Regions from separate parts of the Streptomyces sp. NPDC018045 genome, predicted to be linked through region 3. Evidence: riboswitches for the same ligand, from Rfam matches in the RefSeq annotation. Region 3 holds a riboswitch; each other region holds the start of a gene.
What was found. A riboswitch is a leader RNA that binds a small molecule or an ion and turns the genes downstream of it on or off. The one in region 3 is predicted to bind thiamine pyrophosphate.
Positions count from the first base shown of each region.

Region 1: another riboswitch for thiamine pyrophosphate. It lies ahead of thiO (glycine oxidase ThiO); the one in region 3 lies ahead of thiC (phosphomethylpyrimidine synthase ThiC).
Region 2: another riboswitch for thiamine pyrophosphate. It lies ahead of ACH4EB_RS28985 (thiamine ABC transporter substrate binding subunit); the one in region 3 lies ahead of thiC (phosphomethylpyrimidine synthase ThiC).

Region 1 is NZ_JBIRFL010000001.1:270,098-279,877, forward strand. Features, by position in the region: gene ACH4EB_RS01065 (DUF4126 domain-containing protein) at 1-396, shown strand, start outside; gene ACH4EB_RS01070 (phytoene desaturase family protein) at 604-2,166, shown strand; gene ACH4EB_RS01075 (hypothetical protein) at 2,298-3,401, opposite strand; gene metF (methylenetetrahydrofolate reductase [NAD(P)H]) at 3,454-4,371, opposite strand; gene thiE (thiamine phosphate synthase) at 4,660-5,310, opposite strand; gene ACH4EB_RS01090 (Rv2175c family DNA-binding protein) at 5,466-5,831, opposite strand; gene ACH4EB_RS01095 (NAD(P)/FAD-dependent oxidoreductase) at 5,992-7,272, opposite strand; TPP riboswitch at 7,428-7,543, shown strand; gene thiO (glycine oxidase ThiO) at 7,643-8,956, shown strand; gene thiS (sulfur carrier protein ThiS) at 8,953-9,171, shown strand; gene ACH4EB_RS01110 (thiazole synthase) at 9,182-9,780, shown strand, end outside.
Region 2 is NZ_JBIRFL010000018.1:89,446-99,225, reverse strand. Features, by position in the region: gene ACH4EB_RS29005 (LOG family protein) at 149-1,339, shown strand; gene ACH4EB_RS29000 (hypothetical protein) at 1,615-2,694, shown strand; gene ACH4EB_RS28995 (ABC transporter ATP-binding protein) at 3,012-4,073, opposite strand; gene ACH4EB_RS28990 (ABC transporter permease) at 4,074-5,687, opposite strand; gene ACH4EB_RS28985 (thiamine ABC transporter substrate binding subunit) at 5,744-6,823, opposite strand; TPP riboswitch at 6,902-7,036, opposite strand; gene rlmN (23S rRNA (adenine(2503)-C(2))-methyltransferase RlmN) at 7,070-8,176, opposite strand; gene ACH4EB_RS28975 (phosphatidate cytidylyltransferase) at 8,302-9,441, opposite strand; gene frr (ribosome recycling factor) at 9,441-9,780, opposite strand, start outside.
Region 3 is NZ_JBIRFL010000003.1:371,175-380,954, forward strand. Features, by position in the region: gene ACH4EB_RS09245 (IclR family transcriptional regulator) at 1-9, shown strand, start outside; gene ACH4EB_RS09250 (SsgA family sporulation/cell division regulator) at 114-539, shown strand; gene ACH4EB_RS09255 (YibE/F family protein) at 609-2,240, opposite strand; TPP riboswitch at 2,312-2,469, shown strand; gene thiC (phosphomethylpyrimidine synthase ThiC) at 2,463-4,241, shown strand; gene ACH4EB_RS09265 (hypothetical protein) at 4,636-5,544, opposite strand; gene ACH4EB_RS09270 (metallophosphoesterase) at 5,749-6,891, opposite strand; gene ACH4EB_RS09275 (LacI family DNA-binding transcriptional regulator) at 7,603-8,703, opposite strand; gene hisC (histidinol-phosphate transaminase) at 9,198-9,780, shown strand, end outside.

The DNA of each region.
Region 1 (9,780 bases), on a different contig from region 3:
GTGATCCGGCCGGTGTCCGGCGGGGTCGTGGCGGCGCTGCTGGCGGGCCACGACGGGTCCCTGCCGGAGCTGGCGGCGGGCGCGGTGGGCGGCACCAGCGCGCTGGTCAGCCACCTGGTCAAGGCGGGTACGCGAATGGCGGTGAACACCTCGCCCGAACCGGCCAGCAACTTCGTGCTGAGCACCCTGGAGGACCTCGGGGTCGCGGGCATCGTCGTCTTCGCGGTGTTCCACCCGGTGGCGGCGGCGATCATCGCCGGGGTACTGCTGATCGGCGGGATCGTGCTGGTGGCGTTCCTGTGGTCGCGAGTACGGCGCTTCCTGCGGCGCAGGCGGCAGCGGCGGGCGGAGCGGCACCTTGCGGCGGCGCGCGAGGACCGGGCGCCGGCGGGCTGAGCCGGGAGCGGGAAACGGGCCCGGGAGCCGGACCGGTCGCGGCACGGACGGACCCGGGCGGCACGGGCCGGGGCGAGGCGGGGCGGCCGGCCGGGGGACGCAGGCCGGGCCGGGCGGCACAGGTCGGGCGGGGGTGGCCGGGCCGGGCGGGGCCGTCGCTGCCGGGCCGCAGCGGCGTTGTCAGTGGTGCCGGATAAAGTCGCAGGCATGGCACGGATTGCGGTGATCGGCGCCGGGATGGGCGCGATGGCGGCCGCCGCCCGGCTGGCCGTCGCGGGCCACCGGGTGGCGGTGTACGAGCGTGAGGCGACGTACGGCGGCGCGGTGCGCCGGTTCGAGCGGGCGGGGTTCGGCTTCGACACGGGCCCCGGGCTGCTGCATCTGCCCGCGGTCTACCGCGACCTGTTCGTCAAGACCGGCCGCGAGCCGCTGGAGAGCGTCGTCGAGCTGTCCCAGGTCGATCCGGCCGCCCGCCATGTCTTCGCCGACGGCACGGCCGTCTGCCTGCCGAACGCGTCGCGGGCCGGCGTCCTCGCGGCGCTGGACGACGCGCTGGGCGCGGGCGCGGGTGAGCGCTGGAGCGCGTTCCTGGGCCGCGCCCGCGACGCCTGGGACCGTACACGCCGGCCGCTGCTGGAGGAGCCGCTGTGGCCCGACTGGCAGGTGCTCGGGCGGGAGCCGTATCCGGCGCTGCCCCGGCGCGGGCTGTTCGGGCGCCGCAAGCCGGTGACGGACGCGACCCTCGCCGAGATCGCCGCGCATGAGCTGGCGGACCCGCGGCTGGCCGCCCTCCTGGAGAGCTACGCCCTGGCGTACGGCTTCGACCCGCGCACCGTTCCCGCGAGCGCCGCCATCCTGCCGTACATGGAGCAGACTTTCGGAAGTTGGTATCCGCGCGGCGGCATCCGGGCGCTGGCCGACGCGCTGTACGAGCGCTGCCTGGCGCGGAAGGTGGAGTTCGCCTTCGGCGCCGAGGTGACGCGCGTCGTCGAGGCGGACGGCCGGGCGGCGGGCCTGGAGTTGCGCGACGGCGGGTGCGTCGAGGCGGACACCGTCGTCGCGGGGGTGGCGCCCGGCCGGCTGACGGCGCTGCTCAAGGGCGCGGAGCCGTGGGGCGCGGACGACGTGCGGCCCGACGCCGACGCGGCCCGCCGGACGCCGGGGCGGTTCACGGTCGCCCTCGCGCTGCGCGGTCCCCGCCCGGCCGGCGCGGCCCACCGCACGGTGGTCCACGCGGCCGACCGGGCGGCGGAGCTGGCGGCGCTCTTCGGGGCGGGCCCGGGGGCGCTGTGCGACCGTCCGACGGTGACCGTGCTGCGCCCGGACGACCCGGAGTCCCGGCCCGACGACGGCCACGAGGCCGTGACACTGAGCGCCGCGGTCGCGCCGTACGGGGATCTGGCCCTGCCGCTGGCGGGCCCGGGGCCCGCGCGGACGGCGCCGGGAAGTCCGGTCGCCGAGGAGACGGCCGCGCAGGCGGCAGCCGCCGACCGACTGGTGGCGGCCGCCGAGGCGGCGATACCGGGGCTGCGGGAGCGGGTGCTGTGGCGGGCCGTGCTCCCGCCCGCCGAGGGCGAGTCGGTGCCGGGTCCGGCACTGGCCGGCGCCGGGGGCCGCTTCCTGCGCCCCGCCAACCGCACCCGCATACCGGGGCTTTACGCGGTCGGCGGGTGGACGCATCCGGGCGGCGGGCCGGCGCACGCGGGAATGTCGGGCGCCCTGGTCGCGGGCCTGATCGTCAACGGGGACGACTGGCGCGGCTCCGAGTGAGCGACGGGATCCCCGCAGGCCACGGGTGAGCCGGCGGCGTCCCTCGGCTGAACGGGGCGCACCGCGCCGGGCCGCTCGGCAGGGAGCGATGGCGCTGCCGCCGGGAGCCCCGGCCGCACCGGCCGCGCCCCTCAATACCGGTAGGGCTGCCCGTCGTAGCCCTGGGTCTGCGGGGGCTGGTAGGGCGGGTACGGCTCGTCCACGGTGGGTTCGTTGCCGCGCTGCTGGGGGACCCACACCCCGCCGGGCGGGGTGTCGCCGTAAGCGGGCTGCGCCTGGCCCTGCGACGGGTCCTGCACGCCGGTGTACTGCTGCGTCGGGTAGCCCCGGGTGCCCCCGAAGGCGTCGGGCTGGTCGTACGGGTCGTACTGCGCGGCGTACTGCTGCGGACCGGCGTACGGGTCGCAGTAGGGCTCCTGGCCATGGCCCTGAGCCGGGCTCTGGGCCTGCCCGTGGTCTTGGCCCTGCCCGTGGTCTTGGCCCTGGCCGTACTCCTGGCCCCGCCCCTGGTCCGCGCCGTAGGCGCTGTAGTGGTCGGCGTAGGCGCCCTGTCCGCTCTGGGCGGCGGCGCCGTATCCGCCGTCGTAACCGTAGGAGTCCTGCCCGTAGGCCCCGTAGCCGTCGTGAGCGGTGGCGTAACCGGGCTGCTGCGAGCGCGCGTCGGAGCTGTATATGCCGTACTGGCCGGTCTCGTCGGGGACCGGCTGCGGGGCGTACACCTCGGTGGGGTCCCCGGCTCCGTAACCTTCCGGGGCGCCGTCCCCCCGGGAGCCCGGGCCGCCGGTGAAGCCGTCCTGCCGGGCGAAGGAGTCCGTGCCGTCGTACGCGGCCGTACCGGCCGGTGGCGTGCCGCCGTCCGCTCGCCCGGCGCCCGCGCCCTCCGTGGCCGGGACCGCCTCCACACCGGAGACCTGGAGGGTCGGCCCGGCGGCCGCGGCCCTGCCGCCGCCCCGGGCCCGGCGCCGCCGGTTGTCGCCGCGCTTGCCGCGCAGCGCCCAGCCGGCGGAGAAGCCGCTGCGGAAGGAGAGCGTGACGTAGGTCTGCCCGACGGCGAAGGCGATGGCGCCCACCGCTATCACGATCACCGACGGGATGACGACGCCGACGACCACGCCGAGGAAGCCGGTGAAGGCCAGCAGCCGCCACCGCAGCCGGGCCTTGTACTGGAGCAGCAGTTCGCCGAGGAGCCAGAGCGCGACACAGCCGAATGCGATGTAGAGGACCACCCAGCCCATGTACGCCCCTCTTCCGCCGCCCCACAGGCCGCCGTGGTGCGGCAAACCGCCGTCAGGACTGCTGGTGCAGACCCAGATTCTCGTAGATTTCCAGCGTCGCCGTGGAGTGGTTCAGGGTAATGAAGTGCAACCCGGGACTTCCCTCGGCCATCAAGCGCGCACACAGTTCCGTCGCATACTCGATGCCAATGGAGCGTACAGCCGCCGGATCGTCCTTGACGGCGAGGATGCGCTCGGCCAGCTCGGGCGGGAAGGCGGCATTGCTGAGCTGCGCGAACCGTTCGATCTGGCGGACGTTGGTGACCGGCATGATCTCCGGGATGATGGGCGTCTCGCAACCCGCCGCCGCGACCCGGTCGCGCAGCCGGAAGTAGTCCTCGGCGTAGAAGAACATCTGGGTGATCGCGAAGTCCGCCCCGGCCCGGCACTTGTCGACGAAGTGCCGTACGTCGGCGTCCCAGTCCGTGGAGCGCGGGTGCATCTCCGGGAAGGCCGCCACGCCGACGCAGAAGTCGCCCGACTCCTTGATGAGCCGGACCAGTTCGGCGGCGTACAGGACGCCTTCGGGGTGCTGGATCCAGTCGCCCATGGGGTCGCCGGGCGGGTCGCCGCGCAGCGCGAGCATGTTGCGGATCCCGGCGTCGGCGTACTGCCCGATGATGTTGCGCAGGTCCGCCAGGGAGTGGTTGACGGCGGTCAGGTGGGCGACCGGGGTGAGGGTGGTGTCGGTGGCGATCCGCTCGGTCGCGCGCACCGTGCCCTCGCGGGAGGTGCCGCCCGCCCCGTACGTCACGGAGACGAAGGTCGGTGCGACCGCCTCGATCCGGCGAATGGCGTTCCACAACGTCCGCTCGCCCTTCTCCGTCTTCGGGGCGGCGAACTCGAACGAATACGACTGCTTGCCGGAAGCGAGCAGGTCGCGCACGGTCCGTGCGCGATCAGTCCTGGTGGAAGCTGTGCCTAGGGCCATACGTGCAGATTATCCACCGGCTCCCCGCACACCAACCGGCTCCGGGGAAATGCCCGGATAGCCGCGTTCCGGTCCACGCCTCGGACACCGGCCGGCCACCTCGCGTCCAGACGACCTGCGCCGACACGGTCCGGACGGCTCGGGGCGGTACGGCTCGGGCGGCCTGCGCCGGTACGGACCGGACGGCCCTCGTCGATACGGACCGGACGGCTAGCGCGAAGCCGCGCTCCGGCCACCGTGCGGCCGGAGCCACCCCGCGGGCCTGCCCGGAGCCGCCGCGCGCCCCGCTCACACGCCGTGCGCGCGCACCCGCTTCGCCAGGCCGGCGGCCGCGGCGCCCGGGTCCTCGGCCTCGGTGATCGCCCGGACGACGACCACCCGGCGGGCGCCCGCCGCCAGCACCTGGTCCAGGTTGGACGCGTCGATGCCGCCGATCGCGAACCAGGGGCGCTCCGGCCGGCGCGCGGCCGCGTACCGCACCAGGCCGAGGCCGGGGGCGTGCCGACCGGGCTTGGTGGGGGTGGGCCAGCAGGGGCCGGTGCAGAAATAGTCCACGCCGGGCTCGGCCAGCGCGGCGTCCACCTCCGCCTCGGCGTGGGTGGACCGGCCGATCAGCACCTCCGCGCCGAGGACGGCGCGGGCGGCGGGCACCGGCAGGTCGCCCTGGCCCAGGTGCAGTACGTCCGATCCGATGGCGTGGGCGACGTCGGCGCGGTCGTTGACCGCCAGCAGTTTGCCGTGCCGGCGGCAGGCGTCCGCGAAGACTTCCAGGTGGGACAGTTCCTCGGCGGCTTCCATGCCCTTGTCGCGAAGCTGCACGATGTCCACGCCCGACGCGAGCACCGCGTCCAGGAACTGCGCGAGGTCGCCCTGGCGCCTGCGGGCGTCCGTGCACAGGTAGAGCCGGGCGTCGGACAGGGCGTGGCGTGCGGTGGTCATCGGGCGGGTCCCCCCGGGTCTGCGGCGTGCGGGCCGGGCCTTCCGGCCCGCACGCCATGGGTGCGAAGACGGCCGCGGCCGCGGGTGCGGACGCGACGGCGCCGCGGCCGCGGCCGTGTCCGTGCACGGAACGCCCGCAGCCGGGCCGGACGAGCCTAGACGGCGAGCGCCTGGGCCCGGCGCTTCACCTCCGTACCGCGGTTCTCCCGCAGGGCCTGGGCGGGGGTGCCGGGCAGGGTGTCGTCGGCGGTGAAGAGCCACTCCAGCATTTCCTCGTCGGCGAAGCCGTCGTCCCGCAGGAGCGTGAGCGTCCCGACGAGGCCCTTGACGACCTTGCCGTCCTTGATGAAGTCGGCCGGCACGTGCAGGGCGCGGTTCTCGCCGCGGCGCACCGCGATGAGCTGGCCCTCCTTCACCAGCTGCCGCACACGCGTCACCTCGACGCCGATCATCTCTGCGATGTCGGGCAGGGTGAGCCAGGCGGGAACGAGTCCATCGATCTTTGCGTCAATCTCGGTCACGGGACAAGCCTGCCACCTCGCACTGACAGCCGGTAGCGGGGCATCCCCATCGGCGCAGCCCACGGCACCCGAACGCACCGCCGTCCGCCCCGTCGCACCGGCCCCGGCCGCCGGTCGGCGGACCCGGGCCCCGGCCGTCCCCGTCACCGCCGGTCCGCCCTCAGAGCGCCGCCGACTTCAGCGGCACGGACGCGTCCGCCGCCATCCGCCGGTCCAGCGCCGTGCCCCGCTCGATGAGCCGGCGCCCCTGGGCCAGGTCGCGGGGCCGGCCGACCGCCAGCAGCGCGACGAGTACGCCCTCGCGCAGCCAGATCACCGACCAGGCCGCGCTCTCCGGGTCACCGCGCCAGATCGTCTCGTCGGCGCCGGCGTGGTGCCCGGCGTACTGCACGAAGCGGCCGAACTGCTCGGACCAGAAGTACGGGACCGGGTCGTAGACCGGCCCCTCCGCCGCGCCGCGGACGATGGTCGCGGCGACCGTGCGCGGCCCGTGCAGGGCGTTGTCCCAGTGGTGGACCAGCAGGCGGCTGCCGTAGCGGGCGGACGGGAAGGAGACGCAGTCGCCGACCGCGTACACGTCGGGCAGCGTGGTGCGCAGCCGCTCGTCGGCCAGGACGGAGCGGTCCTCGGGCGACAGCTCGACGCCGGAGCCGGCCAGCCAGGAGGTCGCGGGGCGGGCGCCGATGCCGACGACGACCGCGTCGGCGGTGAGCGTCGCGCCGTCGGCGAGCGTCACCGCGCCCTCGGTGACGGCGGCGACCCGGGCGCCGGTGCGCAGCCGGGCGCCGCTGTCCTCGTACCAGGCCGCCATGGGGGCGGCGACCTCGGCGGGCAGCGCCCCGGCCAGCGGCCGGTCGGCGGCCTCGACGACCGTCACCCGGCAGCCCGCCTCACGCGCCGCGGTGGTGAACTCCGCGCCGATCCAGCCCGCGCCGACGACCACCACCTCGCGCTGCCCGGCCAGTACGGGCCGCAGCCGCTCGGCGTCGTCGAGGGTGCGCAGGACGTGTACGTCCGGCAGTCCGTCGCAGCCGGGCAGGGTGACCGGCTCGGCGCCGGTGGCGATCACCAGGTGGTCGTACGGGAGCGGCCCGGCGTCCGTCTCCAGCACCCGCGAGGCGCCCGCGAGCCCGGTGGCGCGCCGCCCGAGGAGCAGGTCGATGCCGAGCGCCTCGAAGTCCACGTCGAAGGTGGCCCCGTCGGCCTTGCCGAGCAGCACGGCCTTGGACAGCGGCGGGCGGTCGTACGGCCGGTGCGGCTCGTCGCCGAGCACCGTGATCGCGCCGCGCCAGCCCTGCTCGCGCAGGGCGACGGCGGTCTGCACACCGGCCAGGCCGGCGCCGACGATGACGGCGCTGCGGGCACGTTCGGCCGCGCGCTCGGCGGGTCCCCGGTCCGGGCGCGTGCGGTCAGGGTCCTGGGACTGGGTCTGCTCGCTCACCCGATCACTGTAGGACGGCGTGTCGCGCGACCATCAGCACCGCGCGACGAGATCTATGACACAACGTCACGGCCCGTCACCCGTCGGCACCGGCCCCGCGCCGCGCACCGGGCGCTCCCTTACGGCGCCTCGGCGGCCCGTACTAGGGTTGCCGGTGAACGCACACGCGGGAGCCCGGACGCGACCGGGCTGAGAGGGAGGCTGACGCGGCCTCCGACCGTACGAACCTGATCCGGGTCATGCCGGCGAAGGGAGGGGCTGGACGCCCATGCATCCACCTGCACACGAACCCGTACGGCCGACGGTACCGACGTCCTCGCGGCCGCCCGCGCAGGCGCCGGGTGCGGCCGGGTCCGACCGGACCCCGGACGTGCTCGTCATCGGCGGCGGCATCATCGGCCTGGTCACCGCCTGGCGGGCGGCCCAGCGTGGGCTGCGTACCGCCGTCGCCGACCCGGACCCCGGCGGCGGCGCCGCCCAGGTGGCGGCCGGGATGCTGGCCGCCGTCACCGAGCTGCACCACGGCGAGCAGACGCTGCTCGGCCTCAACCTCGCCTCCGCCCGCCGCTATCCGGAGTTCGCCGCCGAGCTGACGGAGGCGAGCGGCCTGGACCTCGGCTACCGCCGGTGCGGCACCCTGGCCGTCGCGCTGGACGCCGACGACCGCGCCCACCTGCGCGAGCTGCACGCCCTCCAGCGCCGCAGCGGCCTGGAGTCCGAGTGGCTGACCGGGCGCGAGTGCCGGCGTCTGGAGCCGATGCTCGCGCCGGGCGTGCGCGGCGGGCTGCGGGTGGACGGGGACCACCAGGTCGACCCGCGCCGGCTGGCCGCCGCGCTGCTCGCCGCCTGCGAGCGGGCCGGCGTCGCCTTCCACCGCGCGGCCGCCGGGCGGCTGACCGTCGAGCGGGGCCGTGCCACCGGTGCCGAGCTGGCCGATGGCGTCCGGATCGCGGCCGGGCAGGTCGTGCTGGCCGCGGGCAGTCGCAGCGGGCGGCTGGCGGGCGTCCCCGGGGACGTGCTGCCGCCGGTGCGCCCGGTCAAGGGCCAGGTGCTGCGGCTGCGGATGCCGGACGGCCGGCCCGGCGGCGTACCGTTTCTGTCCCGCACCGTACGGGCCGTGGTGCGCGGCGGCCCGCTCTATCTCGTGCCGCGCGAGAACGGCGAGCTGGTCGTCGGCGCCACCAGCGAGGAGCTGGGCTGGGACACCACGATCACCGCGGGCGGGGTGTACGAACTGCTGCGGGACGCCCACGAACTGATCCCCGGCATCACCGAACTGCCCCTGGTGGAGACCCGCGCCGGACTGCGCCCCGGCTCGCCCGACAACGCGCCGCTGCTGGGCCCGACCTCGCTGCCCGGCCTGCTGGTGGCGACCGGTCACTTCCGCAACGGGGTGCTGCTGACGCCCGTCACGGGCGACGTGATGGCGGCGGCACTGACCGGCGGCCCGCTGCCGGAGGAGGCGCGGGCGTTCGCCCCGGGCCGCTTCGCACCGAAGCCCTCCGACCGCTCGGCGTCGTCCGACCGCTCGACGCCATCCGATCCCGCAGCGCCGCCCGGCCCCTCGGCGCCGCCCGGCCGCTCGGCGTCAACCGGCCCCTCGGCGCCGTCCGGCGCCGCCCCGGCAACCGGCGCCCGGCAGGCCCCCGCGCCTTCCCCCGCCCCTCAGGAGCAGCCCGTATGACCGTCACCGCGCCCATCACCGTCTCCGTGAACGGCGAGCCCCGGGAGTTCCCCGGCGGGCTCACCCTGGACCGGCTCGTCGCCGGTCTGACCACGGCGCCCGGCGGCGTGGCCGCCGCCGTCAACGAGGCCGTGGTGCCGCGCGGCCAGTGGCCCGCCACCGCGCTCGGCGACGGCGACCGCGTCGAGGTCCTCACCGCAGTCCAGGGAGGCTGATCCGTACGTCATGGCCGACGATCTCCTCACCCTCGCCGGCACCGCCTTCGGCTCCCGTCTGATCATGGGCACGGGCGGGGCGCCCAGCCTCGACGTCCTGGAGCGGGCGCTGCTCGCCTCCGGTACGGAGCTGACGACGGTCGCCATGCGCCGCCTGGACCCGACCGTGCAGGGCTCGGTGCTGTCCGTACTGGAGCGGCACGGCATCCGCGTGCTGCCGAACACCGCCGGCTGCTTCACCGCGGGCGAGGCCGTCCTCACCGCCCGGCTGGCCCGCGAGGCACTGGGCACCGACTGGGTCAAGCTGGAGGTGGTCGCCGACGAGCGCACCCTGCTGCCCGATCCGGTCGAGCTGCTGGACGCCGCCGAGACGCTGGTGGACGACGGCTTCACCGTCCTGCCGTACACCAACGACGACCCGGTGCTGGCCCGGAAGCTGGAGGACGTGGGCTGCGCCGCGATCATGCCGCTGGGCTCCCCCATCGGCTCCGGGCTGGGCATCCGCAACCCGCACAACTTCCAGCTCATCACCGAGCGGGCCGGGGTCCCGGTGATCCTGGACGCGGGCGCGGGCACCGCCTCCGACGCCGCCCTGGCCATGGAGCTGGG
Region 2 (9,780 bases), on a different contig from region 3:
CCGGAGCTACCGGACTCCCCGGCCCGCCAGGGCCACCGGGGCCAGGTCATTCAATGCCCAACGCCCTCATAGACGCCCCACGCGGGCGCCCCACCCAGCCCCCGGCCCTCGCCCCAGGCCTCGGCACCCCCCGCCTACCATGGCGGGCGTGCAGCCGAACTCCGAGTCCCCCACGCCCCACTGCCCCATCGACCGATCGCAGCGTCGCGGCAGCGACCGCGAGATCGAGACACTCGCCGCATTCGACCGCGTCCTGGCCGCGGGCAGCCTCCGCGGCTATCGCGTCCAGTCCGTGGACCTGACCGGCCGCACCTCCGCCCTGCTCGGCACGCCGGCCGCCGACGCCGTATTCCTCGGCTGCCGAATGGAGCCGGAGGCCGCCGCGAGCGTGCGCGCGGATGGCGCTCTGGTCTTCCCGCCGATACCGGATCTGCCCTTCGACCCGTACCGCGCCGGTCTCTACTCGCCCGGCGAACTCTTCGAGGCCCTCGCCACGGACACCGGCTACCCGGCCACTCCCGACGCCCAGGCCTACGACTGGTACCAGCGGACCATGTCGGACGGCGACGTCTTCGCCTCCATGCTGCGCGGCATCCACGACGACGCCATCTCCGACGCGCTGGACGAGCACCTCGCCGGCGCCCGCGTCGTCGGCATCATGGGCGGGCACGCGCTGGAACGCGGTTCCGACGCGTACGCCGGCGCGGCCCGCCTCGGGCGTCAGCTCGCCCGTACCGGCCTGACGGTCGCCACGGGCGGCGGCCCGGGCGCGATGGAGGCCGCGAACCTCGGTGCGTACACCGCCCCCTTCGACGACGCCATGCTCGACGAGAGCCTCGCTCTCCTCGCCAAGGTGCCGCACTTCAGCCCCTCGGTGACGGACTGGGCGCGGGCCGCCTTCGAGGTACGCGACCGTTGGCCGGACGGCGGCGACTCGGTCGGCATTCCCACCTGGTTCTACGGGCACGAGCCGCCGAACGCCTTCGCGACCCACGTCGCCAAGTACTTCGTCAACGCGGTCCGCGAGGACGGTCTCCTGGCGCGTTCCAACGCCGGAGTCGTCTTCCTGCCCGGGGCGGCGGGCACCGTGCAGGAGATCTTCGACAACGCGACCCCGAACTACTACGGCTCGCGGGGTGAACCGACCCCGATGGTCCTCGTCGACCGTGTCCACTGGACCGAGAGGCTGCCGGCCTGGCCGCTGCTGCAAGCGCTTGCCGCGGAGCGCGCCATGTCCGACAAGATCGCTCTGGTCGACTCGGTGGAACAGGCTCCGGAGGTGCTGGCCCGCCTCACGGACACTCCCGCTTCCGCTCCCGGAACGGGCCCGACGGCCTGACGGCTTGGCGGCTTGGCGGCTTGGCGGCTTGGCGGCTTGGCGGCTTGGCGGCTTGAAACGAACGAACCGCCGGAAGCCAGGGGCAGCTCGCCGACCGGCTCGTTGCGCCCCGCCGGAAGGTACCCGCCCGGTCCGGCCACCGGCCTGATGCGTCCTTTCCTTCCGCCCCGGATGCATCTGTCTGACCGTCCGAGGCAACTCCCGTCCCCGAATCCACGTCTGGCTAGCCAGGTAATGCACAGGTAAATCCATGCAGTGCGCGAACGGAGTTCTTGGTGGTCATCGGTCTTCTGACGGCGGTAGCGGCCTCGGTCTGCTACGGCACGGGGTCGGTCCTGCAAGCGGTGGGATCGCGCAAGTCCGCGCGCCGGGAGGCGGCTGCCGCGTCCACGACCGGCGTCACCCAGCATGGCGGGCCCAGCCTCTCCTCCACCGCCAAGGCTGCCGTGACGTGGGAGTTCATGGTCGGCACGGTGCTGGACTTCGTGGGGTTCGGCCTCGGCGCGCTGGCCGCCCGGCTGCTGCCGCTGTTCCTCTCGCAGACGGTCATCAGCGCCAACCTCGTGATCACCGCCGTACTCAGCATCAAGCTGCTCGGCATCCGGCTGAACCGGCCCGAGTGGGCCTCGATCGCCGTGGTCTGCTCGGCGCTGGTCCTGCTGGCGACGGCGGCCGGGCCGGAGGGCGGCGGTGACGCGTCGACGACCACGCATTGGTGGCTGCTCGTCGCCTCGATCGTGCTGATCGGCGGGGGCACGCTGGCCGTCCGACTGCTCGGCAGCCGCGCCGCGATTCTCGCCGGTCTGCTGTCCGGCCTGGGCTTCGGCGCGCTCGGTGTCGGAGTACGCGTACTGAGCGGCGTCGACCCGTTCCACCTGCCCACGCTCTTGGCCGACCCCGCCCTCTACGCCATCCTGGTCGCCGGGATCGGCGGGATGTACCTGCACACGGTGGCCCTACAGATCGGTTCGGTCAACGGCGCCACGGCGGCGCTGGTGGTGGGCGAAACGGTGGTGCCGGGCATCCTCGGCGTGCTGTGGCTCGGTGACTCCTCCCGCCCGGGCTTCGCGTGGGTCGCCGTACTCGGCTTCGTCGTCGCGGTGGCCGGCGCCGTCGCGGTCGCCTGGTTCGGCGAGCCGGAAGACGGCTCCGCCGCCGGATCGCCCGACGCCGCGGCGCCAGGCGCGGCGGGCGCCCCGGACGGGGCCCCGGGCGGCCGCTCGCACGCCCCTGGTGCGGCGACGGCGTCCACCGAGGGAGCGAAGGCACTGGTCGGGCAGCCGGCGAGCAGCGGCGACGACCGGTCCGGTACCGAGCAGGCCGACCCGGCAAGCAGCCGCACCAGCTCGTCTTAGGGCGGCCTCAGGCCCCACCCCTCACGACCCACGACCGTCCCTCCCCCCGGGGCCACGCGTGGCCCCGGGGGGAGGAGCATCCGCACGAGGGAGTCGGCGACCGCACATGGACTGTTGACTGCGGCCGTCGAAAACCGCCCCGTGCCTGCACGAAGATGGGCCTGCGCAACCGGGCTCGGGTGGGTGCTCCTCGCGTACGGACTCGGCCTGGTGGTGCGCAGGCCCAGCGGCTGACGCCCCGGTGAGCGCCCGATGGGCTGGCCCCGCGGGCAGTCCAGTCACCGGGGCCCCGCGCCCCGCCCGTACAACGCCGCCCGTCAGCGGTCCAGCACCACGATGTCTTCCGCCGCGAAGCGGACGCCCACCCGCTCCCCGTCCTCCGGGGCGTCGCGCAGCGCGCAAGCGGCCTCCACCTGCGGGCCGCCCGCAGGCTGGAGGAGGAGCGTGACGTGGGTGCCGCGGAAGGTGCGGGCCACGACCGTGCACGGAAGCCCTTCCGTCGCGGTCGTGATCCGTACCCCGGCCGGGCGGACGAGCAGTCGGCACGGACCGTCCGCCGTGCCCTCCGGCACGGGCAGCTTGCCCCACGCGGTGTCGGCGGACCCGCCCCGTACGGTCGCCTCCACCACGTTGTCGAAGCCGAGGAAGCGGGCGACGAACTCGGTGGCGGGACGCTGCCAGACCTCCAGCGGCGTGCCGCTCTGCGCGATCCGCCCCTCCTGCATGACCACCACCCGGTCGGCCAGGGCGAACGCCTCCCCCTGGTCGTGGGTCACCGCCAGCACCGTCGTGCCCAGCTCGCCGAACACCCGCCGCAGTTCTACGACCAGGCGTTCCCGCAGACCGCGGTCGAGCTGGCCGAGCGGTTCGTCCAGCATCAGCAGCCGGGGCTGCGGCGCGAGTGCCCGGGCCAGCGCGACCCGCTGCTGCTCGCCGCCGGACAGCGCCGCGACGGCGCGCCGCTGCGCGCCCGGAAGGCCGACGAGGTCCAGAAGGCCGGCCACCGTGCGCTCCTGCTCGGGGCGGGAGGCACCGCGCATGCGCAGGCCGAAGGCCACGTTGCCGCCCACGTCGCGCTGCGGGAAGAGCTGGTGGTCCTGGAACATCAGCCCGACACCGCGCCGGTGCGTCGGTACGCCCGACTGGTCCCGGCCCTCCAGGAACACGCGTCCCGCGTCGGCGGGCCGCAGCCCCGCGACGACCCGGAGGAGGGTGGACTTCCCGCTGCCGCTGGGCCCCAGAACGCAGACGATCTCCTGCTCGGCGACGTCCAGACGCACCGCGTCCAGCGCGGGCGGCTGCCCGTCGCGGAAGCGGACGGTGACGTCCTCCAGCCGCAGCAGCGCCTGGTCCGTCGCTGTGTCAGCGTGTTCCGCCATCTAGAATTCTCCGGCCTGATCGGTACGGATGCGCTCCAGCGCCAGCAGCGCGCCCGCGCACACCACCATCAAGATCGTGGACAGCGCCATCGCCTGCCCGTAGTTGAGTTCTCCGGCGCGTCCCAGCAGCCGCGCGACGGCCACCGGCAGCGTCGGGTGGTCCGGCCGTGCGATGAAGACCGTCGCGCCGAACTCGCCCAGCGACACGGCGAAGGCGAATCCCGCGGCGACCAGCAGGGCCCGCCGCACCAGCGGCAGGTCGACCTCGCGCCACACCCGCCACGGCGAGGCCCCCAGCACCGCCGCCGCCTCGCGCAACCGCTCGTCCACGGCGCGCAGCACGGGCAGCATGGTGCGTACGACGAAGGGGACACCGACCAGCGCCTGGGCCAGTGGCACCAGCCACCACGACGACCGCAGATCGAGCGGCGGCTCATCGAGAGTGATCAGAAAACCGAAGCCGACGGTCACGGCCGAAACCCCGAGGGGCAGCATCAGCAACGCGTCGAACCCCCGCACCAGCCTGCCGCCCCGCCTCGTCAGCGCGGCGGCCGCCAGCCCGCCCACCACCAGGGCGATCAGGGTGGCGGCGGCGCCGTAGGCGAGCGAGTTCCCCAGGGCGTTCAGCGGGGCGACGGCGAAGGTGCTGTCCATCGAGGCGGCGGACCGCAGCGCCCGGTAGAAGACCAGTCCGTAGCCGTCCGGCCCGGCGAAGGAGCGCTCGATCAGCACCACCAGCGGAACCACCAGCAGCAGCGTGATCACGGCGAGCGTCCCCCACAGCAGTGCCCACTGGCCGGCGCCGCGAGGCCGCCGCACGGTCTGCGCCGGGTCGACGAGCGTGAGGGTGGCCTCCCGGCGCCGTACGGTCCAGGCGTGCAGGGCCAGCAGGGCCAGTACGGCGGCGAACTGCAGCATGGTGAGGACGGCGGCCGTGGGGAGGTCCAGGAAATCGGCGGTCTGCCGGTAGATCTCCACCTCCAGCGTGGAGAACGTCGGGCCGCCCAGAATCTGCACCACCCCGAAGGAGGTGAAGGTGAAGAGGAAGACCATCAACGCGGCGGCCGCGACGGCCGGCGCCAGGGCGGGCAGCGTCACCCGCCGCCAGGCGCCCCAGCGGGACGCCCCGAGCACCCGGGCCGCTTCCTCCTGCCGCGGGTCGAGCTGCCCCCAGAGGCCGGCGACGGTCCGTACGACCACGGCGTAGTTGAAGAACACATGCGCCAGCAGGATCGCCCACACCGAGGTGTCCAGCCGTACGCCCCACAGGTCGTCCAGCACCCCGCCACGCCCGACCAACGCCAGGAACGCCGAGCCCACCACCACCGTCGGCAGCACGAACGGCACCGCGACCACGGACCGCAGCAGTTGCTTTCCGGGGAATTCGAAGCGCGCGAAGACATACGCGCCGGGGAGCGCGATCAGCAGCGTGAGCCCGGTCGAGGCCGCCGCCTGCCAGACGGTGAACCACAGGACATGCAGAACATCCGGGTCGGAGAGCACCTCCCCGGCCCGGCCCAGCCGCCACTGCCCGCCGTCCTTCAGCCCGCGCCCGACGATCGCGGCGACCGGGTAGGCGAAGAACAGTGCGAAGAAGGCGAGCGGCAGGGCCATCAGGGCGAGCCGCGTGGCCGTGCCCCGTGCGCGGCGTGCCCGCTTCTCGGCGCCGGCTACTTCAGGACGAGCGAGGACCACTGCTTGATCCACTGTTCGCGGTGCTCGGTGATGTCCTCCGGAGCCACCGTCTCCGGCTTGTCGATCTTCTCGCCGTACTTGGTGAACAGCTCCGGCAGCTTCGCGTCCCTACGCGCCGGGTTGACGAACATCTGGAGCGGTACGTCCTCCTGAAACTCCTTGCTCAGCAGGAAGTCCAGCAGCGCCTGGCCGCCCTTCTCGTTCTTGGCGCCCTTGAGCAGGCCCGCGAACTCGATCTGCCGGAAGCAGGTGCCGGTCGCGACTCCGGTCGGGGCCTCCTCGGGCGCGGGCTTCTTGCCGAGCACCTCCACGGGCGGGCTGGACGCGTAGGAGACCACCAGGGGCTTGTCGCCCTTGCCCTGACCGGCCGCCGAACCCGAGAACCGCTCGTTGTAGGCCTGCTCCCAGCCGTCGACGACCTCCACGCCGTTGTTCTTGAGCTTCTTCCAGTAGTCCTGCCAGCCGGACTCGCCGTACTTGGCGATGGTGCCGAGCTGGAAGGCGAGCCCCGGCGACGACGTGGCGGAGTTCTCGGTGACCAGCAGCCCCTTGTACTCGGGCTTGAGCAGGTCGTCGAAGGTCCGCGGCGGTGCGATCTTGTGCTCCGCGAAGTAGGCCCGGTCGTAGTTGACGCAGGTGTCGCCGTAGTCGACCGGCGTCACCCGGTGTTCCGCCTTGTCGAGCTGCAGTTCCTCGGGGACGCTCGCCAGCCCCTTGGTCTGGTACGGGCTGAAGAGCCCCTCCTTCAGGCCGCGCGACAGGAGCGTGTTGTCGATGCCGAAGAAGACGTCGCCCTGGGGGTTGCTCTTCGAGAGGATCGCCTGGTTGACGGCCTTGCCCGCGTCCCCGCCCTTGAGGACGTCGACCTTGTAACCGGTCTGCTGGGTGAACTTCGCCAGCACGGACTTGGAGACGTTGAAGGAGTCGTGGCTGACGAGCGTGACGGTCTTCGGGTCCTTGCCGCCGCCGCTGCCGCCCGAGCCGCATGCGGCGAGCGCCGTCATGCCGGCCGCGACGGCCAGCGCCGTGACGGCGATCCTTCTGGTGGTGCTCACTGGATTCCTCCTGGCTGGCCAGGAAGAGACGCGGCCCCACCCGGCGCTGCACGGAGCAGTCCGGATGGGGCGCAACAGCATGAGTGACGACCGAACTTCCTACCCGGAATGACCCGGGCGAGGTTCAAGGGTCTGCGGCACCTCGGTGTCCGTGACGCTCGGTCCGTGACACTGCCGCACTCTCAGCGCTGTGGCGCTCCCCTGTCGGAATGTGCATTTGTTCGATCACACAGTACCAGCGGGCCCTCAGCGCTCCGAGGCGGCGAGCTGCCCGCAGGCGCCGTCGATCTCCTGCCCGCGCGTGTCGCGGACGGTCACCGGCACCCCGTGCGCGGCGATGGCCTCGACGAACGCCTTCTCGTCCTCGGGACGCGACGCGGTCCACTTCGAGCCGGGCGTCGGGTTCAGCGGGATCAGGTTCACGTGGACGCGCTTGCCCTTGAGCAGACGGCCCAGGAGGTCACCACGCCACGCCTGGTCGTTGATGTCCCGGATCAAGGCGTACTCGATCGAGATCCGCCGGCCGGACTTCTCCGCGTACTCCCAGGCCGCGTCCAGCACCTCACGCACCTTCCAGCGCGTGTTGACCGGGACGAGGGTGTCACGCAGCTCGTCGTCGGGCGCGTGTAGCGACACCGCGAGCCGGCACTTCAGGCCCTCGTCCGCGAAGCGCAGCATCGCCGGGACGAGACCGACCGTGGACACCGTGATGCCACGCTGCGACAGGCCCACCCCGTCCGGCTCGGGGTCGGTCAGCCGCCGGATCGCGCCCACGACCCGCTTGTAGTTCGCCAGCGGCTCGCCCATGCCCATGAAGACGATGTTGGACAACCGGGCCGGCCCACCCGGTACCTCACCGTCGCGCAGCGCCCGCATGCCGTCGATGATCTGGTGAACGATCTCTGCGGTGGAGAGGTTCCGGTCCAGGCCGGCCTGCCCCGTCGCGCAGAACGGGCAGTTCATGCCGCACCCGGCCTGCGACGAGATGCACATCGTGACCCGGTCCGGGTAGCGCATCAGCACGGACTCCACGAGGGTGCCGTCGTGGAGCTTCCACAGCGTCTTGCGGGTGGTGTCGTCGTCACAGGAGATGTGCCGCACCACACTCATCAGCTCGGGCAGCAGCTCCGACGCCAGCTTCTCCCGCGCCGCGGCCGGGATGTCGGTCCACTCCGCCGGGTCGTGCGCGTACCGCGCGAAGTAGTGCTGCGAGAGCTGCTTGGCGCGGAACGGCTTCTCACCGGCCGCGGCCACGGCTTCGCGCCGCTCGGCGGGGGTGAGATCGGCAAGGTGCCGCGGGGGCTTCTTGGCTCCGCGCGGCGCGACGAAAGTGAGTTCTCCGGGCTTAGGCATGGTTCATCCAGTGTCGCAGACGTACGAAGTGACGATCGCCGACGCGATCCGCGGGCGCTCCCGGGACGTACGTAGGGCCCGCCACGCGGAGTGGCGGGCCCTACGTACGTCCGGAAAACCGCTGGTCAGCCGGAGCCGACGAAGATCACGTACAGCAGCCAGACGATCGGGGCGGTCGGCAGCAGGGAGTCCAGGCGGTCCATGATGCCGCCGTGGCCGGGCAGCAGCGTGCCCATGTCCTTGATGCCGAGATCCCGCTTGATCATGGACTCGCCGAGGTCACCGAGCGTCGCGCTGGCCGCCACGGCGATACCCAGGAGCAGGCCCTGCCACCAGACGCCGTCCTTGATGATCAGCTCCATGCACAGCGCGCCCGCGACCATGGCGAACAGCACCGCGCCCAACAGCCCCTCGCGGGTCTTGCCGGGGCTGATGCGCGGGGCGAGCTTGTGCTTGCCGAAGCGCCAGCCCACCGCGTACGCGCCCGTGTCGCTGACGACGGTCAGCAGCAGGAACGTCAGGACGCGCTGCGGTCCGTCGTCGGCGGCGAGCATCATCGCCACGAACGTCGCCAGGAACGGCACGTAGAACGCCGCGAAGACGCCTGCCGTGACGTCCCTAAGGTAGTTGTCGGGAGCCTCCGTCATGCGCCATACGAGGGCGGCGAGCGCGGTGAGCGCCATCGCCACCCACGCGCCCTCGGCGCCGCGCACGTAGCCGGCGACCACCATCGCCGTACCGCCGAGCGCCAGCGGGACCAAGGGGACCTTGACGTCCTTGCGCTCCGCCAGCCGCGAGGTCAGCTCCCACAGGCCCACGACCACCGCGATGACTATCACGCCCACGAACAGCGGCTTGTAGACGAAGAGCGAGAAGAGGATGACCGCGCCGAGGCCGACGCCGACCCCTATGGCGGCCCGGAGATTACGTCCCGCGCTCTTCTTCTGCGGCTTGTGGGGTTGCTGTGAGCTGTCGGGCCCCGGCAAAGAGGTGGGCATGGGCTCCTGCGGCTGTTCGTCGCGGAACGAGGGGCCGCTCAGCCGAGCGGCCCCCCTGTCGTCCCGGTGGTCCCGGACGTCGTCCAGAGAGCTCCGGTCGTCGTCCTGGTGTCCGCCTGCGTCGGGCACGATGGGCATGGGGCGAGTCTGCGCCGCCGCGCCCCAGTCGTGCACGGGACCCGCCGAACCGGCGGGCCCCTGGTCGGGTGGTCCCCATTGACCGGCTTGGCCGACGCCAGGCGGGGCCCCCCAGGATGACTCGTTCATCAGACCTCGAGGAGCTCGGATTCCTTGTGCTTGAGGAGCTCGTCCACCTGCGCGACGTACTTCGCGGTGGTGTCGTCGAGCTCCTTCTCCGCACGGCGCACCTCGTCCTCGCCGGACTCCTTGTCCTTGACGAGCTTGTCGAGGGTCTCCTTGGCCTTGCGCCGGATGCTGCGGATCGAGATCTTCGAGTCCTCGGCCTTGTTCTTGGCGACCTTGATGAACTCCCGGCGGCGCTCCTCGGTGAGCTCCGGGAAGTTCACGCGAATGATGTGGCCGTCGTTGCTCGGGTTGACGCCCAGGTCGGAGTCCCGGATCGCCTGCTCGATGTTGCGCAGCGCG
Region 3 (9,780 bases):
AGTATCTGAAAAATCACTCCTTGTGATCCGCTGGCACGTGACAGACGATGGCGTCAATGGAGCCAAGAGGGACGATTCCTGGCCATCTCCGACCAAGTCCGGGGCAGAGGTTGATGACCGACACAGTTCAGGCAGAAGTGATCATGAGCTTCCTCGTGTCCGAGGAACTCGCCTTCCGTATCCCGGTGGAGCTGTACTTCGACCGCGCGGACCCCTATGCGGTCAGCTTCACCTTCGACCTTCCCGGCGATGTGCCCGTGACCTGGGCGTTCAGCCGGGAACTGCTGCTGGACGGACTGAGCAAGCCGTCCGGTGAGGGCGACGTACGCATCGAGCCGTCCTCCTCCGAGCACCTCAGCGATGTCTTCATCAGCCTTCAGGTGGCCGACGAACGGGCGCTGTTCCGTGCCGGCGCCGCGCCGCTGGTGGCCTTCCTCGACCGTACGGACCGACTCGTCCCGATCGGGGAGGAAGAGGTGTGCGACACGCTCGACTCGACATTGGACCGGATTCTTTCGGAGGCGCAGAAGGCGGGGTGACCGGCGCCGGCTCCGGCCGGCCCCGCCGGATGGTCGCCGGGCCGGACGCGCCCGAGCCGACCGGCCGGTTCAGCGCTTGCGGCGCCGTCTGCCACCGCCGGCGCTCCGCCCGGCACGCCGTCCCGCGTGCCCTGCGCGTCCTGCGCTCCGCCCCGTATCCCGGTCATCGCCCCGGCCTGTGCCGTGGTCCGTGCGCAGGCCGCCGCCCGTGCCCCGGTCAGCCGAGACGACCAGCGCGGCCAGCAGAGTGGTCAGCGGTACGGACGCGACCAGGCCGATGCTGCCCACCAGCGTCCGTACGACCTCCTCGGCGACCACCTCGCTGGTGGCGACTGTCGCGACGCTGCTCTGTGCGATCGAGAACAGCAACAGCAACGGCAGTGCCGCGCCCGCGTAGGCGAGCACCAGTGTGTTGACGACCGACGCGATGTGATCGCGGCCGATGCGCATCGCCGCGGTGTAGAGCTTGCGCCAGCCTGCCGACGGGTCGGCCTCCTTCAGTTCCCAGACCGCGGCGGTCTGGGTGACGGTCACATCGTCGAGCACGCCCAGCGAACCGATGATGATGCCCGCGAGCAGCAGCCCGCGGATCTCGATGTCGGGGTACAGACCGTGCACCAGTCCGGTCTGGTCGTCGGTGTTGCCGGTCAGCAGCGCCCATCCGATGAAGACGGAGCCGAGCAGGCCGATCAGCAGCAGTGAGACGAGCGTGCCCAGGACGGCGACGGACGTACGCGCCGTGAGGCCGTGGCACATGTAGAGGGCGACCAGCATGATCGCGCTGCCCCCGACGATGGCGACCACCAGGGGATTCGACCCTTGGAGGATGGCGGGGAGGATGAACAGCGTCAGGACCAGGAAGCTCACGACCAGCGCGACCAGCGCGAGGACGCCGCGCAGCCGCCCGACCACGACGACCGCCGCTGCGAAGATGGCGGCGAGTACCCACATCGGGAAGGTCCGGTCCACATCGGTGACCGAATACTGCAAATCCTTGGGCGCTTTGGGCGCGTACGCGACCACGACTCCCTGCCCGGCCTTGTAGTGCCGCGTGGCGTCGGGCGTCACGATCGACTCGAACCGCCGGCCCGTGTCCTTGCCCGTGGTCACCTCGATGACCGCCCGCTCGCAGTGCGTGGGCTGCCGGGGGCCCGCGGGGGAGGACGGTTGCTGCTGCGACGGTTGCTGTTGCTGCTGGGCATGGACGTCCGCGCAGTTCACCTCCTCCACCTTCACCACCTTCGCCTTCTCGGTCGGCTGGTCGAAGCCGACGCCGGTCGGCTTGTGGTCGGGAGCGCCGCCCGGCCACAGCACGACCAGACCGGCCAGGACCGCGGCGGCGAAGGGGATGAGCACCGCGGCGATGACCTTCCGCAGGTGACGGGAGACGGGGGCGGCGGGGCCGTGCCCGTGGCTGTGGCCGTGGCCGTGCCCGGCCCCGTGTCCGGATCCGGCCCCGTGGCCGGTCTCCGGTGTGGCTTGGCCGGGATCGCGCCCGTGATTGTGCCCGTGACCGCGTCCTTGGTCGTGCCCCTGGTCGCGTGGCGCGCGCGCGTGCCGCTGACGGCCGTCATCAGGCACGACGCGTCGGGAGTCGGCATCAGGGCCGGGCGCGGACCCGGGCTGCGGCCCGTACCCGTACCCGTGCGGCGGACCGGAAGCGTCGTGGTGCGCGGAGTGCGAAGGCTCGTTGCTGGTCACCGCACGATCATCGCAAGAACTGGCAGGGCCCCCTGTTCACCGCGCCACACCGGCCGCTACCGTGGTGGCACCTTTGCAATCGCGGGAGCTCGGAGCACCGGGCTGAGAGGGCGCTGACCCCCGTACGGAACGTCCGGCAGAAGCCGGACCGCCGGCACGGACATCGCTGCGTCGACCGCCGAACCTGTTACCGGGTAATGCCGGCGTAGGGAGTGGGTCTTCATGACTCTGCAGGATGCACGCACGCCCGAAAACGGCCGGGGCTCCGCCAAGGAGATCGGCTGGCACAAGGGCTACCTCGCCGGATCGCGCCCCGACCTCCGGGTCCCGGTCCGTCGTGTGCACCTCACCAACGGCAAGGACGTGACGCTCTACGACACGTCAGGGCCGTACACCGACCCCACCATCGAAACGGACGTCCGCCGCGGCCTGGCACCGCTGCGGGAGAACTGGATCATCAGCCGCGGGGACACCGAGGAGTACGCGGGCCGCCCGCCGCGGCCCGAGGACGACGGCCTCAAGCACACCTCGCCGCGCGGCGGCCTGAAGAACCTCGACGCGGTCTTCCCGGGCCGGCCCCGGCAGCCCCGCCGGGGCCGGGGCGGCGCCGCGGTCACCCAGCTCGCGTACGCGCGGCGCGGCGAGGTCACGACGGAGATGGAGTACGTCGCGCTCCGCGAGAACGTCTCACCCGAGTTCGTACGGGACGAGATCGCGGCCGGCCGGGCCGTACTGCCCGCCAACGTCAACCACCCGGAGATCGAGCCGATGATCATCGGCAAGAACTTCCTGGTGAAGGTCAACGCGAACATCGGAAACTCCGCCGTCACCTCCTCCATCGAGGAGGAGGTGGAGAAGATGACCTGGGCGACCCGCTGGGGCGCCGACACGGTCATGGACCTGTCCACCGGCCGCAACATCCACACCACCCGCGAATGGGTACTGCGCAACTCCCCCGTCCCCATCGGCACCGTCCCCCTCTACCAGGCACTGGAGAAGGTGGACGGCAAGGCCGAGGAACTGTCCTGGGAGATCTACAAGGACACGGTCATCGAGCAGGCCGAACAGGGCGTCGACTACATGACCGTGCACGCGGGAGTCCTGCTGCGGTACGTCCCCCTGACGGCCCGCCGCAAGACCGGCATCGTCTCGCGCGGCGGCTCCATCATGGCGGCGTGGTGCCTGGCCCACCACAAGGAGTCGTTCCTCTACACCCACTTCGAGGAACTCTGCGAGATCCTCGCCTCCTATGACGTCACGTACTCCCTCGGCGACGGGCTGCGCCCCGGCTCCATCGCGGACGCCAACGACGAGGCGCAGTTCGCGGAGCTGCGGACGCTCGGGGAGCTGAACTCGATCGCCAAGCGGCACGGCGTACAGACGATGATCGAAGGCCCGGGGCACGTCCCGATGCACAAGATCAAGGAGAACATCGACCTTCAGCAGGAGATCTGCGAAGAGGCCCCGTTCTACACGCTCGGCCCGCTGACCACGGACATCGCGCCCGCGTACGACCACATCACCTCCGGGATCGGCGCGGCGATGATCGCGTGGTGGGGCACCGCGATGCTCTGCTACGTCACGCCCAAGGAGCACCTGGGCCTGCCGGACCGGGACGACGTGAAGACCGGTGTCATCACGTACAAGATCGCGGCCCATGCGGCGGACCTGGCCAAGGGGCACCCGGGCGCCCAGGAGTGGGACGACGCGCTGTCCGACGCGCGCTTCGAGTTCCGGTGGGAGGACCAGTTCAACCTGGCCCTCGACCCGGACACGGCGCGCGCCTTCCACGACGCGACGCTGCCGGCGGAGCCGGCGAAGACGGCGCACTTCTGCTCCATGTGCGGCCCGAAGTTCTGCTCCATGAAGATCTCCCAGGACATCCGCCGCGAACACGGCGGCGACCTGGCGCTCGACGCGGAGGCGGAAGCCGGCATGGCCGAGAAGTCGAAGGAGTTCGCGGCGGCGGGGAATCGGGTGTATTTGCCGATCGCGGAGTGAGGGTTTCTGAGACGGACGGGCCCGAAGCCGTCAGGAAACTCTCGTCGCTCGGCACATGATCCAGGAGCGCCTCACGGGTGGTCGTGTAACCCGGTTCCCGGCAGACATCGGCTGCGGGGAACCAGGGCTCCCCGTGGGGGAGAGCGATCCTCCGTACGCGCGCTCCTGTCGCCGCCGTACACGAAGTCACTCACGTCCATGGCGTCCTGCTGGGTCTCGTGACCCGTCGTTGGTCGTATTCGCTCATCGCGAATCACCTCCACGCCGAACGTAAGTCCCCGGCCACTCCAACCCCCGCCCGGTGAACCGCATTTCACTCCACCGGGGCGGAGTGCCCTCGCACGCGCACCGCGGGGGCCCGGCTTCGGGCCCCCGCGGTCATGGAACGTCGGCGCTATTCAGGATGGTGGTCCGGGCCGCCGTAGTCGGGGCTGGTGAAGTCCGGGCTGGTGAAGCGGGGTCGGGGAGCGGCGGGCGGGCCGCCGTCCGGGCTGGTGAAGTCGGGCCGTGAGTAGCCCAGGGACGGGATACGACTGCCACCGTCGACGCCGCGGCGCGGTACGTACCGGGCCGTGCCGTGGCCGTTGACGCCGGCCGGGTCGGTCAGGGCCTCGCGCAGGAACGGCAGTATGCCGCGCTCCAGGAGCGCCTGCCGCCAGGCGTCCCGGGCGAGGTCCACTTCCCGGGCCCGGCCGCCGCGCCCGTCACCGGTGCGTGGGGCGCGGAGCGAGGTGGACCCGTTGCGCCAGGCCGCGTGGACCAGGCTCGCCATGGCGATGAGGGCCCCCGCGGCGGTGATCGCCGCGAAGATCCAGCCGACGCTGATCATCGGCTGGGCGGCGGCCGGGTCGGTGCCGACCGTCCGCAGGATGTATCCGATGACCAGGAACAGGACGGCGGCGATCCCCGCCAGTACCGGGGCCAGTACCGCGAGCATCGCGCCCAGCCCGGCACCGGCCGGTTCCGCGACCTCGCTCACGGTCGTGGCGAGGTCGATCCCCGGGCCGCCCGCGGACGCGCTTTTCTCCTCACGGCCTTCCACACCGCCCGCGTCCGGTGCGGGTGCGGGAGTGCGCAGCTCCTCGCGAAGCCGTACATAGTGTCGGTATTCGGCCGTCGCGCATACGGCGATGGCGGACGTGGCGCTGAGCGCCATGGTGCGCAACTGCTCGGTGTTGAGGTGCTTTCCCGCCGCGGAGGTCATTTCCGGTCGGTATTCCGCGGTGCGCAGCGCCTCGTCGAGGAGCCGCGCGAAGTCCGCGCGGTCCTCGTTCAGCAGGTGCGGAGCGCTGTTCATGTGCATCCCCCGATGCTCCGTAGGGCCGTACAGGCCGGCGTGGGCCGGGCAGTGGGCGGAAACGGAGGAGAGCCTGCTACGGATAGACCGATGGTAGAGCGCCTCCGGCACGGGGTGACAGGGTGTTTGCGGAAATAGGGACCGCTCCTGTCCAGCTCGGACCCCGCTGCGCCACTTCCCTACCTGCCGCTACCCCTGCCCGGATAACGCTCAGCCACTCAGGGGAAGTTGAACGACCAGTAGCTTTCCGGCCATGGTGATCCCGCCGTCCATGGCGATCGCCAGCCCGTCGGCGTAGACGTGCGGACCGTCGACGGCGATGCCCTCACCTTCGTCGTCCTCGCCGCCGACCTCGCCGAGGAGGTACGGGATGGGGCTGTGGCCGTGCACGACGCGCCGGCCGCCGTAGGTGTCGAGGAGTTCGCGTACGGCCAGCGGGCCCGCTTCCTCGTCGCGGAAGGCGAACCGCTTGGTGAACTTGCGGAACAGGTCCCAGACCTCGTCGGCGTCGCTGCGCGTGAGGACGTCGTGGACGGTGTCGTTGACGTCCTCGATGGAGTCGCCGTACTCCAGATAGGCGGTCGTGTCGGAGTGCACGAGCAGGTGCCCGTCCTCCTCCATCACGGCGTCCAGCCGGGCCATCCACTGGAGGTGGTGGTCCTGGAGGCGGTCCATGTCGGTCTTCTGGCCGCCGTTGAGGAGCCAGGCGGCCTGGAAGGACGCGGTACCGGCGCCGGACTGGACCGGGGTGTCGCCGAACCGCTTGGCGCCGAGCAGCAGCAGTTCGTGGTTGCCCATGAGGGCCTTGCAGTAGCCGCCGGCCGCCGCGGCCTCGGCGGACAACTGCATGACGAGGTCGATGACGCCGATGCCGTCCGGGCCGCGGTCGGTGAAGTCGCCGAGGAACCACAGCCGGGCGTTGCCGGCGGCCCACTGGCCATCGGCGTCGATGAGCCCCTCGGCGGCGAGCGCCTCGCGCAGCTCGTCGTAGTAGCCGTGCACGTCGCCGACGACGTACAGCGGGCCGCCGCCCTCCTGCTGCTCGGAGGCGGACGCGGCCGACTCGGGCACCGCCGTCAGGTCGACGGTCGGGCGGTCGATGAGGGTGTCCGTACGGGTGACGGGCGGGAGGTCCGTACGGCCGGCGGCGTGGCCGGTGCCGTCGGCCCGGGCACCGGCGCCGATGACCGGGAGGGAGCGCTCGGTGGGCGTGTACTCGGGCGGCATGCCGTGCGGGGCGGCGGGCGCGCCCACGGAGGCCGGCGGCGCCGGCGGCTGCGGGGGAACCGCGGGTGCCGGGGGCACCGGCGGCTGTGCCGGAGCCGGAGGTTGTGCCGGCATGGTCCGCACCATGGGTCCCACACTGGCCCCCTGAGTCATCGACCCCTCCACCATCGCGCCGCCGTGCACCTCGCGGACCTTGCCTGGTCGACGGCGGTCCGTGGTGTCGTGCGCCCATCATAGGAATGCCGCTCGCGGGTTGTGACGCACCCGGGGGTGGTCAATCGTTCGGCGCCCGGTCTTCGCTGCCGTTTTCTCCGGGATCCACCCGATTTTATCCCGGGCGACGGGGCACCGGGCGGGCGGCACGGCGACGGCAGGACGACGGTACGACGTGATGAAGTCGCCCGAGTGGCGCTTTCGGCGTGGCGTCGGCCGACCGCGAGCCGGTGACGGGGCGGGCTCCGGCCGAGGCGGAGGGCGGGGCGGTGCACCGGTGCGTCGGGCGAGCACCGCGGTATGTCGCACGGGCCCCGCGGTATGCCGCACGGGTGCCACAAGTCGCCCGGGCGCCGCGACAGGTCGTACGGGGCCGCCGTACGTCGCACGGGTACCACACTCGTACGGACACCGCGACAGGTCGTACGGGCACCGTGACAGGCTCTACGGGCCCGCCGCGCGCCGCACGGTCGCCGGCACACCGCCGCACAGCCCCCACCGTGCACACAACACCTCGCGTGCCCCACACAAACCTCCGGCCGTGTGGACGCGGAAGGCACGTCCACACGGCCGCTCGAACGTGTGACGGTCGGACCCGGAGGGCCCGCGCGGTGACCGGCGGCCTCAGGCCCCGGACGGTCCCCGGGGCGGACTGACGGTCGTCCGTGTGGACCTGCGCTGGGAGGAGGTCCGCACGATCAGATCCGTCGGTATCACCTGCTCGACCGGACGCCCGCTGTCCAGCCCTTCGATGGCGTCGATCAGGAGCTGAACCACGGCGGTGCCGATCCGGCGGGGCTTGAGCGAGAGGGTGGTGATCGGCGGCTCGGTCGTGGCGTAGACCGTGGACTCGCTGCAGCAGACCAGCAGCAGGTCCTCGGGGACGCGCAGCCCGTAGCGTCTGGCGGCCGCGAGCAGGTCGGTGCCGTTCGGGTCGAACAGGCCGTACACCGCGTCCGGACGGTCCGGACGGGCCAGCAGCCGGTCGGCGGCCACCGCGCCCGCGCACGGGTCGTGGGCGGGGTAGGACTCGTACACCGGGTCCTGGCCGACCCGCTCGCACCAGCGCAGGTACGCGGTGGTGGACAGGCGGGTGTAGGTGTCGGTGGTGGTGCCGGTGAGCAGGCCGATGCGGCGGGCGCCGGCGTCGGCGAGGTGGTCGAGAAGGCCGAGGACGGCCGCCTCGTGGTCGTTGTCGACCCAGCCCATCACGGGGAGGGTGCCGCCGGGCCGGCCGTCGGAGACGACGGGGATGCCGTGCCGTACGAGCTCGGTGACGACGGGGTCGCCGTCGGCCGGGTCGATGACGACGGTGCCGTCGAGGGCGACGTTCGACCAGACGTCGTGGCGGGAGGTCGCGGGCAGGATGACGAGGGCGTACCCGCGGGCGAGCGCCGCCGAGGTGGCGGCTCTGGCCATTTCCGCGAAGTACGCGAATTCGGTGAAGGTGAAAGGTTCATCCCCGTACGTGGTGACGGTCAGGCCGATCAGTCCTGACTTGCCGGTACGGAGCGTGCGGGCGGCGGCGGAAGGGCGGTAACCCAACCGGTCGGCCACCTCGCGGACGTGGCGACGGGTGGCATCCGGAAGCCGGCCCTTGCCGTTGAGCGCGTCGGAGACAGTCGTGATGGATACCCCGGCTGCGGCGGCCACGTCCCGGATGCCTGCCCGCCCCAGCCGGCGACCGGTAGACCGGCTCACCTGGTGCTTCCCTGCTGCTGTCATGGCGAGCCGATAGTAGGGCTCGGGCGGTCCTTTCGCGGGGCGCTGCGTGCAGGAGCGGAAAGGCACGTTTCTGCACGGCTTTATGACCTTGATGCCCTGCGAAAGCAAGGGAGTTGGTGGTGCCCGCCAGCGACTGGTTGAGGAACGTTGGGAGTCGCCTGCCGATTGGTCCAGGTCTCGAAGAGGTCTCAAGTCACCTTCACGAGGGATGCGCGCCACGGCGCGAGCCACCGGCGCGTGACGGAGGGAGTAGCGCTCCCCAAGGGCTGTGCGCGGTGGGGACGGAACGCGCGGTGATCTCCCGGCCGGGGGCCTCCCGCCGAGACGATCTTCCCGGGCGGGGTGCCGGACAGGTGCACCGGCCGGGCATCCGCTCCTACCGGGCTGGCACTCCGGGACGGTTTCCGTACCGGCTGGGGCCTACGCCTGACGGGGCAATCCTCATAAGGTGTGGAGTATTGGCGACGGACGGCACGGTCGAGGAGGAACCTGCGGTGAGCGAGAAGAGCCCGAAGCTGCGCGCTGCGCTGGACGGCATCCCTACCTACAAGCCCGGCAAGCCGGCGGCGACGGGCGGCCCCGTCACGTACAAGCTGTCCTCCAACGAGAACCCGTATCCGCCGCTGCCCGGCGTCCTGGAGAGCGCGGTGGCCGCCGCCGGGGCCTTCAACCGTTACCCGGACATGGCCTGCGCGGGGCTGCTGGCCGAGTTGTCGGAGCACTTCTCGGTGCCCGTCGAGCACCTGGCGACGGGCACCGGCTCGGTGGGCGTGGCCCAGCAGCTCGTGCAGTCGACCGCCGGGCCCGGTGACGAAGTGATCTACGCGTGGCGGTCCTTCGAGGCGTACCCGATCGTCACCCAGGTCGCCGGCGCCACCTCCGTGCAGGTGCCGCTGACCGCCGGTGAGGTGCACGACCTGGACGCGATGTACGCGGCGATAACCGACCGGACCCGGCTGATCTTCGTCTGCAACCCCAACAACCCCACCGGCACCGTCGTCCGCCGGGCGGAGCTGGAGGCGTTCCTGGACCGGGTGCCGAGCGACATTCTGATCGTCCTGGACGAGGCGTACCAGG